DNA from 3 places in the Paenarthrobacter sp. TE3676 genome. Region 1 is predicted to be linked to each of the others. Evidence: riboswitches for the same ligand, from Rfam matches in the RefSeq annotation. Region 1 holds a riboswitch; each other region holds the start of a gene.
The links. Region 1 has a riboswitch for glycine ahead of cycA (D-serine/D-alanine/glycine transporter). Riboswitches for the same ligand answer to the same signal wherever they lie in the genome.
Positions count from the first base shown of each region.

Region 2: linked by a shared signal. The riboswitch ahead of gcvP (aminomethyl-transferring glycine dehydrogenase) and the one ahead of cycA (D-serine/D-alanine/glycine transporter) in region 1 are both predicted to bind glycine.
Region 3: linked by a shared signal. The riboswitch ahead of gcvP (aminomethyl-transferring glycine dehydrogenase) and the one ahead of cycA (D-serine/D-alanine/glycine transporter) in region 1 are both predicted to bind glycine.

Region 1 covers NZ_JBWBQU010000002.1:48,464-51,737, reverse strand. The annotation lists gene ACZ881_RS04090 (FAD/NAD(P)-binding protein) at 1-1,826, shown strand, start outside; glycine riboswitch at 1,901-1,999, shown strand; gene cycA (D-serine/D-alanine/glycine transporter) at 2,151-3,274, shown strand, end outside.
Region 2 covers NZ_JBWBQU010000011.1:123,768-127,041, reverse strand. The annotation lists gene gcvP (aminomethyl-transferring glycine dehydrogenase) at 1-1,325, opposite strand, end outside; glycine riboswitch at 1,507-1,604, opposite strand; gene ACZ881_RS21775 (TetR/AcrR family transcriptional regulator) at 1,698-2,237, opposite strand; gene ACZ881_RS21770 (MFS transporter) at 2,310-3,274, shown strand, end outside.
Region 3 covers NZ_JBWBQU010000007.1:5,561-8,834, reverse strand. The annotation lists gene ACZ881_RS16480 (PucR family transcriptional regulator) at 1-1,252, shown strand, start outside; glycine riboswitch at 1,327-1,425, shown strand; gene gcvP (aminomethyl-transferring glycine dehydrogenase) at 1,563-3,274, shown strand, end outside.

The sequences.
Region 1 (3,274 bases):
ATGTCGTGGACCCTTATCCGGCCGGGTCGGGGCACGTGTGGCAGCCGGAGCAGTCACGCCTCTACTTGATGAACACCCAATCGTTCTATCCCACCCTCATTCCTGAGGACCCTCAACTCGCCCCACCGCTCGCGGGTGGTTCGTTCGATCAGTGGCGCGAGGCCCGCCGCCGTGATGGCAGGGGACTGAACGATGCAGAGAAGGCGGAACTGGCCACCCTCGAATCGCACGACTTCCCCAGCCGCGCACTGTACGGGCGGTACCTGCGCCAAACTTTGGCGGGGCTGCTTGAACGGCTTCCCGACGGCGTCGAGGTCACCTTTCATAAGGCGCTCGCCGTCGCCGCGCAGCCTGTTAAGGGCGAAAAGGAAGACGGGTTCGACGTCGAACTCGACAACGGCGAGACGCTCACCGTCGGTTCCGTGGTCCTCGCTCTGGGCCATATCGAGTCCAGGTTGAACCCGGAGCAGCGGTCCTTTAAGAGCGCCGCGGAGGAGCAGGGCCTGAGGTACTTCCCGCCCGCGCCGCCTGCCGATGTTGATTGGCAGGCCGTGCCTGACAACGAACCCGTGCTGGTCCGGGGCATGGGTCTGAACTTCTTCGATGTCATGGGCCAGTTGACGGAGGGGCGCGGCGGTAAGTTCGTCGAGGCTGGTACGCCTGGCACGGGTATCCTCGAGTACCGGGCTTCTGGGCGGGAGCCCAGGATCATTGCAGCGTCCCGCAGGGGTACCCCTTACCGCGCGAAGGCCGGGTTGGCGGGTTATTACCCCAGCAGCATCACCATGCGCTACCTGACAGAAGATGCGGTGGACCGCTTCCGTGCAGCCGGTATCCAGCCGGGGTTCGATCATGACCTCTGGCCGTTGCTTCACCGGGATGCACTTTGGGCCTATTACTCAACACTTGCGCGGTCTCAGCCCGCCGCGATCAAGGACCCCGCACAGTTCCTCGCCGACCTTGAGGATGCGCTCCAACCGCATGCGCACACCACCGCGAACTGGGAAGTCGAGGTGGGAAACGTCGTGGAAAAACACGTCGTCGCTTCCCGCCGGCTGAACCTGAGGGGGCTCGCGGCGCCGCTCGCTGGGCGGACCTTCGCTTCCCGCCGCGAGCTGGACGCCACCATCACGGCCTACCTTGATGATGATGCCCGACGATCAGCACTGGGCGAGGCGGACCCTGTCAAGATGGCGATCGGTGCCCTCCACACCGGGCGGGCGATCCTCAAATCCGTAGTAGCGGACGGGGGCATCACCGATGAATCGTGGCTGGGTGGTTTGCGCGGCTGGTTCGAATCTTTTGTTGAAGGTCTGGCAAGCGGAGCGCCTGCACTGCGATCGGAGCAGCTGGCCGCTTTGGCGCGTGCCGGCGTCGTGAGTTTCGTGGGACCAGACCCGAAGTTCAGCGTGGACCGCGGTGCCAAAGTGTTCCGGGCGGTTTCGCCGTGGGTCCACGACGCTCCGGTTGAAGCAAGGACTCTTGTGGAGGCGATGTCGCCAGCCAACAGAGTGGGCATCAATCTGTCTCCCCTTCTGGAACAGCTCATGGCCGATGGGCTGGTGCGCACCAAGATCATGATGAGTGTTGAGGGCACGCCCATGCAGACCACGGGCCTTGACGTTGAACCGCATCCTTACAGGCCTCTGGCCGCGAACGGTTCCATCACCAGGAACTTGTATGTCCTGGGCCTCCAATTGTCTGCGTCGCAGTGGGGGACAGCCATTGCCGCTGAGGCCCGTCCGCGTACCGGACCTGCTTACGCGAGCGGCCAGCGAACCCTTCGCGATGCCGACGAGATAGCGCGTAGCATTCTCGGCCGCTAGCGACTCAAGGTTGCGCCGTTGCCCGGCCTTCGCTATGGTGTGAGCTGCATCACTGAGTTGGTGGTGCGCGCTACTGATCTGCGGCGGGAGAGTCCTGCCGGTACATCCCGTCAGGCGCCGTAGGAGCAAACCCTCCCCAGGAATCTCTCAGGCCCATGTACCGCCGCGGCGAGGCAACTCTGGAAAGCAGTCCGGTTACCGGGCTCACCGAAGGTGCAAGCCTTTCTGCCCTGCAGGAAGGCGGAAACTCTCAGGTCCACGTACAGAGCGGGGAGGAACCCGAATCAACGTGGCACCCTGTGCCGCCTGAACGATGGAGTTCCTTTGACGATTCAGCGCCCGCCATCCACTGGTCCAGATTCACCCCACCTCGAGCGACAGCTCAGCAACCGCCACATCCAGCTCATCGCCATCGGCGGAGCAATTGGCACAGGCCTTTTCATGGGATCCGGCAAGACTATTTCTGCTGCCGGCCCGTCCGTCATCTTCGTCTACATGATTATCGGCTTCATGCTCTTCTTCGTCATGCGTGCCATGGGCGAACTTCTGCTGAGCAACCTCAACTACAAGTCCTTTAGCGACTTCTCGGCCGACCTGCTGGGACCCTGGGCCGGCTTTTTCACCGGCTGGACGTATTGGTTCTGCTGGGTCATCACGGGGATCGCGGACGTGATCGCCATCGCCGGGTACTCCCAGGAACTTTGGCCGTCCTTGCCGCTCTGGGTGCCGGGCCTGATCACCATCGGGATCCTCCTGCTCCTGAACCTCGCCACCGTGAAAGCGTTCGGTGAGACCGAGTTCTGGTTCGCCCTCATCAAGATTGTCGCCATCGCGGCGCTCATCATCGTTGGCTTGTTCATGATTTTCAGCGGCTTCCAGTCCGACGCCGGACCGGCCGCCTTCTCCAATCTCTGGAGCCATGGCGGCTTCTTCCCCAACGAATTCATGGGCTTTGTAGCCGGCTTCCAGATCGCCGTCTTCGCATTCGTGGGCATAGAACTCGTGGGCACCACAGCGGCCGAGGCCAAGGACCCCGAGAAGAACCTGCCCAAGGCCATCAACTCCATCCCCATCCGTGTGCTGCTCTTCTACGTCGGTGCGCTGATCATCCTGATGTCCGTTACCCCGTGGACGCAGTTCGCTGCCGGACACAGCCCCTTCATTGCCATGTTCTCGCTGGCCGGTCTCGGCGCAGCGGCCACCATCGTCAACCTCGTGGTGCTGACCTCGGCAATGTCATCGGCAAACTCGGGCATCTACTCAACGTCCCGCATGGTGTTCGGGTTGGCACAGGAAGGTGACGCGCCCAAGGTGTTCGGCGCGCTCTCAGGACGCAAAGTACCCCGGAACGCCCTGTTCCTTTCCTGCGTCCTGCTGCTGTCCGGCGTCGTCCTCATGTATGCAGGCTCGGATATCGGCAAGGCCTTTGACATGGTCACCACGGTGTC
Region 2 (3,274 bases), on a different contig from region 1:
GCGCCAAAGACATCAAGGAGACGACCGACAATCCCGGGAGTAGTGGTTTCATCAACAGAGATGCCAACCGTGTCAGCGTCGATGCCACGGAGGTTGATGCCCTTGGCCTCGGCAGCGGCGACGATTTCAGCAGCCTTGCCGGGAACGCGGACGGTGATGGTGTCGAAGAAGGAACCGTGGAGGACCTCGACGCCGGCAGCCTTCAGGGACGCTGCAAGCGTGCGGGCGTGGCCATGGGCGGTTTCGGCGATCGCCTTGAGGCCCTCAGGGCCGTGGTAAACGGCGTACATCGAGGCCACGATGGCCAGCAGTGCTTGCGCTGTACAGATGTTGGACGTGGCCTTCTCGCGGCGGATGTGCTGCTCGCGGGTCTGCAGCGCCAAGCGGTAGGCGGGGACACCGGCGTCGTCCTTGGAAACGCCCACCAAACGGCCGGGCATGGAACGCTCCAGTCCCTTTTGGACGGCCATGTAGGCGGCGTGCGGGCCACCGAAGAAGAGCGGAACGCCCAAGCGCTGTGCCGAACCGACGGCGATGTCGGCGCCCTGCTCGCCTGGAGGCATGATGAGGGTCAGGGACAGGAGGTCGGCAGCAACGGTAACCAGCGCACCGCGCTCCTTGGCGTCCGCAATCACGGCAGAGTGATCGAACACGCGGCCGGAAACGCCGGGCTGCTGGAGGACGACGCCGTTGATGGCACCTTCCGGGAGACCCAAGGAAAGGTCAGCGACCTCGACTTCGAAGCCGAGCGCCTCGGCACGGCCCTTGACGATGGCAATGGTCTGGGGGAGGCAGTCTGCGTCGAGGACGGTCTTGCCATCCTGGACAGCCTTGTTCTTGTTGGCTCGGCGCATCATGAGGACGGCTTCGGCCACTGCGGTTGCTTCATCCAGTAGGGACGCGTTGGCGATCGGCAGCCCAACCAGGTCCTGGACCATGGTCTGGAAGTTCAGGAGCGCCTCGAGGCGGCCCTGCGAGATTTCCGGCTGGTAAGGGGTGTAAGCCGTGTACCAAGCCGGGGATTCGAGGATATTCCGACGGATCACGGGCGGCGTCACGGTGTCGTAGTAGCCCTGGCCGATCATCTGAACGGCCGTCTTGTTCTTGGACGCGAGCTTGCGCAGCTCGGTCAGAACTTCAACTTCACTCAACGCGTTCTGCAGGGTGAGGGCAACTTCCTGGCGGATGTCGTTCGGGACGGCGGTGTCGACCAGCGAATCAACAGTGTCGTAGCCGACGGACTTGAGCATGGTCTCAATGTCGGCCTGGCGGCGGGCGCCGATATGCCGATCGACGAAGGTGGTGGAGGCAGAACTAACCGTCACGAAGGAACTCCATTACTTGGGCAGCGTTTGGGTACGCCACAGCGGCTGGGTTCCTCCCCGCTCTGTATTGGACCTGAGAGTTTCCGCGCGTTGCCTGAGCAACCATCGCTTGCACCGTCGGTGAGCACAGCACTCCCTTCACCCGAAGGTGAGTTGAGTACCTGCTGCTTTCCAGAGTCGCCTAGCCGCGGCGGTGCGTGGGCCTGAGAGATTCCTGGGGAGGGTTTGCTCCTACGGCGCCTGCATCACTTGCTTGCAGGACTCTCCCGCCGCAGATCAAAGGCATGTTCAGTTGTGTGTGGTCACCGCGTACGGCACGCCACGAGGGTTAATTGTCCTACGTCCCGCGCCCCGCAGCAAATGGAAGACCCGCTACTTCCGCAACCGTTCAAGGACTCCCAACAGAATTTCGACGTCGGCCTCCCGCCCGGCGTTGCCGCCCTCCTGCCCGCCTTCAAAAATCGCGTTGAAATAGAGGCCGTCGCCCATGTAGCTGACGGCCTTGGCAACCTCCGGCCCGACGTCCTCAGCCAGCACGTCCAGCCACCGTTGCTGGATCGCGGCGAACCTGCGGCGGGTTTCCTCGTGGGCAACTTCGGCCAATCTTGTGGCAGCGACGAAGGCCCGGTCCATGGGCGTATCCGCCCAGAGCGAGGAGCGGATGAAGTAGGCGGCCGAACCATCGGGGGCAGCCTTCATCAGCTCGGTATCTTCATCGGCGAGCAGGTCCAGGCGCTCCAAAAGGGCCGTGATCAGCGCTTCCTTATTGGGGAAGTGGTAGAGCAGACCGCCCTTGGACACGCCTGCCCGCTTGGCAACAGCGTCGAGCGTGGCGGCACGCTCCCCTACCTCGATAAGGAGGGCTTCGAACGCATCCAGGACGGCGTCCCGGGCAACTGGTTTTCGTGGCATGTGTCCATCATTCCCTAAAGGCTTACGGGCTTCTATTTGAAACTGTACCGTCTGGACGGTACAGTGAGTTACATGTTCTCGCCGTCATCAACCCAAGCACCCCGTTCCGCTCAGCCCGTTAAGGGTCAGGCAGCACCGTGGCGCGACTGGACGGCTCTGGCACTCCTGATGTTTCCGGTGCTGCTGGTGGCCGTGGACAACACCGCGCTCACATTTGCACTGCCCGAGATCGCCCGTTCGTTGGACGTGGGCGGCGTCCAATTGCTGTGGATTGTTGACGCCTACCCGCTGGTCCTCGCAGCATTGTTGGTGTCCATGGGCAACTTGGGCGACAGAATCGGACGACGCCGGCTGCTCCTGCTCGGCAGCACGGGCTTCGCAGCGGTTTCGGCTGCTACAGCTTTCGCGCCTTCCGCTGAATGGCTCATCGCCGGCCGCGCGGGCCTGGGCGTCTTCGGCGCCATGCTGATGCCATCAACCCTGTCCCTGATCCGGAACATCTTCACCGATCCCAACCGGCGTCGGCTCGCGATCGCCGTCTGGGCCGCCGGTTTCTCCGGTGGTGCCGCCCTTGGCCCGATCTTCGGTGGCTGGTTGGTGGAGCACTTCTGGTGGGGTGCCGTGTTCCTGGTGGCGGCTTTCCTGCTCCTGCCGCTACTTGCTTTCGGCCGGGTCTTGATTCCTGAATCGAAGGACGCCAATCCCGGCCGGGTGGACGTGCCCAGCATTCTCCTGTCCGTGGTCACCATGGCGCCGTTGGTTTACGGCATCAAGGAATTCGCGGTTCACGGCTTCGGGGCGTCCGCGGCTGCCTTCATGGGGTTCGGCGTGGTGATGGGCATTATCTTCGTCCGCCGCCAGCAGCGGATCGAGAGCCCCATGCTGGACGTCTCATTGTTCAAGAACAAGGTGTTCAGTACCGCAATCGTGGCGAACGTCCTGTCCCTCTTCTCCATGACGGGCTTCATCTACTTCTTCGCCCAGCACCTGCAACTTGTTGAGGGCCAGTCCCCTATGGAGGCCGGCATTGCAATGAT
Region 3 (3,274 bases), on a different contig from region 1:
GCCGCTCACCGCGGAATTCATGGAAGCGTGCGAGCAACTCCCGTTGCCCCTGATCAACATCCCGTACCCGCTGCCGTTCATCGCGATCGCCCGGTCGGTGGCCGAGTCCTCCTTGCTCGAAGAATCCCGTCGGCTGCGGCAGACTGCCCGCGTCTACGATCTGCTCCGCACCGCCGGAGCCTCCGAAGACCACTGGCAGAGCCTGGTCCAGCGGCTGGCGACCGAGCTCGACGCGGACCTGTTCGTGGTGGACCGCCGCTGCCTCCATCCCTGGCACCCGGACGGTCAGGCGCTCCCGGTGTTCCTCTCCGAGGAGTGGGCGCCGCTGTCGGGGCAAGTGTCCCTCGCGGGAAAGAACTTCCAGTGGCATCGCATCCGCGGCAGGCACGTCCTCACCATGGACATTCCTACCCATGCCAACGCGCTCCTGGTGGTGCTGCCCAACAGCGAACCGCACCCGGACGCCGTCGTGCTTCTCCACGCCGCAACCGTGCTGGGACTGCAGCTTTCGCGCATCGTTTTGTCGCTGGAAGGCCGCCACCGGCTGGCCGGCGAGTTCCTCCTGCAGGCAATGGACGGACGCTTGGGCGTGGCCGAAATGGAGAGCCGGCTGGCAGCTTTCGAGGTTTCGCCCCAGGATTTCCTGCTCGCCTCACTGACGGCGGACGCCGCGGACAAAGCGGCGGACGACGGCGGCAGGCTGGCGAACGTGCACATCGAACTGTGGCGGCACGGGGTTGCGTCCGCGTCCTTGAAGCGGAACAACAGGCTCCATGTGGTGGTCCCGGCAGACGTGCCTGACGATGTCCTGATGCACTGTGCCGGCGTGGAAACCACGATCGGGATCAGCGCGCCGGCGGCCGTTGCGAACATCCAACGGGCGCTGCAGGAGTCCCTCTGGGCGCTCGGTTCCGCCCGCGCCAACAACCAAGGGCTGGCCCGCTATGCGGAGGGGCCCTCATGGCTGGGACTCACCGGTTTTGAGGAAGGAACCGCCCTGGTCCGGCGTCTTTTGGGTCCGATTTTCGACTACGAGCAGAGCCAGGAAGGTGATCTCATTGTCACCTTGAGGACGTATTTGGACTCGCAGCGGTCGTGGCAGAAGACTGCTTCAGCATTGTTCGCGCACCGACAAACCATCATCTACCGGATGCGGAAAATCGGCGAACTGACAGGGCTGGACATGGGTGAAACGTCCACCGTCGCCCAACTGTGGTTCGCTCTGCAGATCCATGAAGCGATGCATCAGTAGCCACACCTTGCTTGCGCTCCTTCAAAACAACCAGCTATGGTGTGAAGCGTGTCACTCACGTGATGCAACGCTTTTGATCTGCGGCGGGAGAGTCCTGCCGGTACATCCAGTCAGGCGCCGTAGGAGCAAATCCTCCCCAGGAATCTCTCAGGCCCATGTACCGCCGCGGTTAGGCAACTCTGGAAAGCAGTCCGGGTAACCGGGCTCACCGACGGTGCAAGCAGGCAACCATTCCTGCGGAATCTCTCAGGTCCAATACAGAGCGGGGAGGAACCCCACATCATCGTGGCGCTCACTGGGCGCCTGAATCATGGAGTTCCTCTTGACTGTTCAATCAACCCCCACCGCCTTCGCGGACCGGCACATCGGCGCCCGCCGCCAAGCCGACGTTGACACCATGCTCAAGGCCATCGGCTACGACTCTGTCGACGGCTTGGTAGACGTCGCCGTTCCCGATTCCATTCGCCAGGACACTGCCCTGAAGCTGCAGGACGCCCTCACCGAGGTGCAGGTCCTCGCCGAGCTCCGCAAGCTCGCTTCCAAGAACAAGACCGCTGTGCAGATGATCGGCCAGGGCTACTACGACACCGTCACACCCCCGGTCATTCGCCGCAACATCCTTGAAGCTCCCGCTTGGTACACGGCCTACACGCCGTACCAGCCGGAAATTTCCCAGGGCCGCCTGGAGGCACTGCTGAACTTCCAGACCATGGTGCAGGACCTCACCGGGCTTCCCGTGGCCAACGCCTCGCTGCTGGACGAAGCCACCGCCGTTGCCGAGGCCGTGCTGCTGATGCGCCGCGCCAACAAGTCCAAGACCGCCAAGGACGGCAAGACGGTCCTCGACGCCGACCTCCTCCCGCAGACCATCGCCATTGTGAAGGGACGCGCCGAGGCGTTGGGCTTCGAGGTTGAGATCGCTGATCTTTCGGCTGGACTTCCCGACGGCGACATCAACGGCATCGTCCTGCAGCAACCCGGCGTTTCCGGGCGCGTGTTCGATCACTCCGGCGTCATCGCTGACGCCAAGGAGCGCGGCGCGCTGGTCACGGTGGCCGCGGATTTGCTGGCGCTCACCCTCATCACGCCCCCGGGCGAGCAAGGTGCGGACCTCGCCGTCGGAACTGCGCAGCGCTTCGGCGTCCCGCTGTTCTTCGGCGGCCCGCACGCCGCGTACATGGCCGTCCGCGAAGGCATGGAACGCACCCTCCCGGGCCGCATCGTTGGGGTCTCCAAGGACAACGCCGGCGTCCCTGCTTACCGCCTGGCACTGCAGACCCGCGAGCAGCACATCCGTCGCGAGAAGGCGACGTCCAACATCTGCACCGCGCAGGCACTGCTCGCGATCGTAGCCTCGATGTACGCCGTCTACCACGGCCCGGAAGGCCTGAAAGCAATCGCCGAAACCGTCCACGGCCACGCCCGTGTTTTGGCTGCGACCCTGCAGAAGGCCGGCCGCGAACTCGTCTCCGAGGCTTTCTTCGACACCCTCACCGTCCGCGTCCCCGGCAAGGCAGACAAGGTCATCGCCGCCGCTGAAGCCCGCGGCATCAACCTGCGCCTCATCGATGCGGACATCGTTGGCGTCTCCATTGATGAAACCACGACGCCGGAGATCCTCTCCGCGGTAGCCGTCGCCTTCGGTGCCGGTCCGGTAGGGGACGTTACCGGATTCGAATTGCCCGCTGACGTAGTCCGGACATCCGATTTCCTGCAGCACCCGGTGTTCAACACGCACCGTTCCGAGACGCAGCTGTTGCGCTATATCCGCAAGCTGTCGGACCGTGACCTCGCACTGGACCGCACCATGATCCCGCTGGGTTCGTGCACCATGAAGCTGAACGCCACCGCTGAGATGGAGGCGATTTCCTGGCCGGAGTTCGCCTCCATCCACCCGTTCGCTCCGGACCACCAGACCGCGGGTTGGCGCGAGCTGATCGAGGACCTGGAAGCCGACCTCACCGAGATCACCGGCTACGACCAAGTCTCTATCCAGCCGAATGCCGGTTCCCAGGGCGAGCT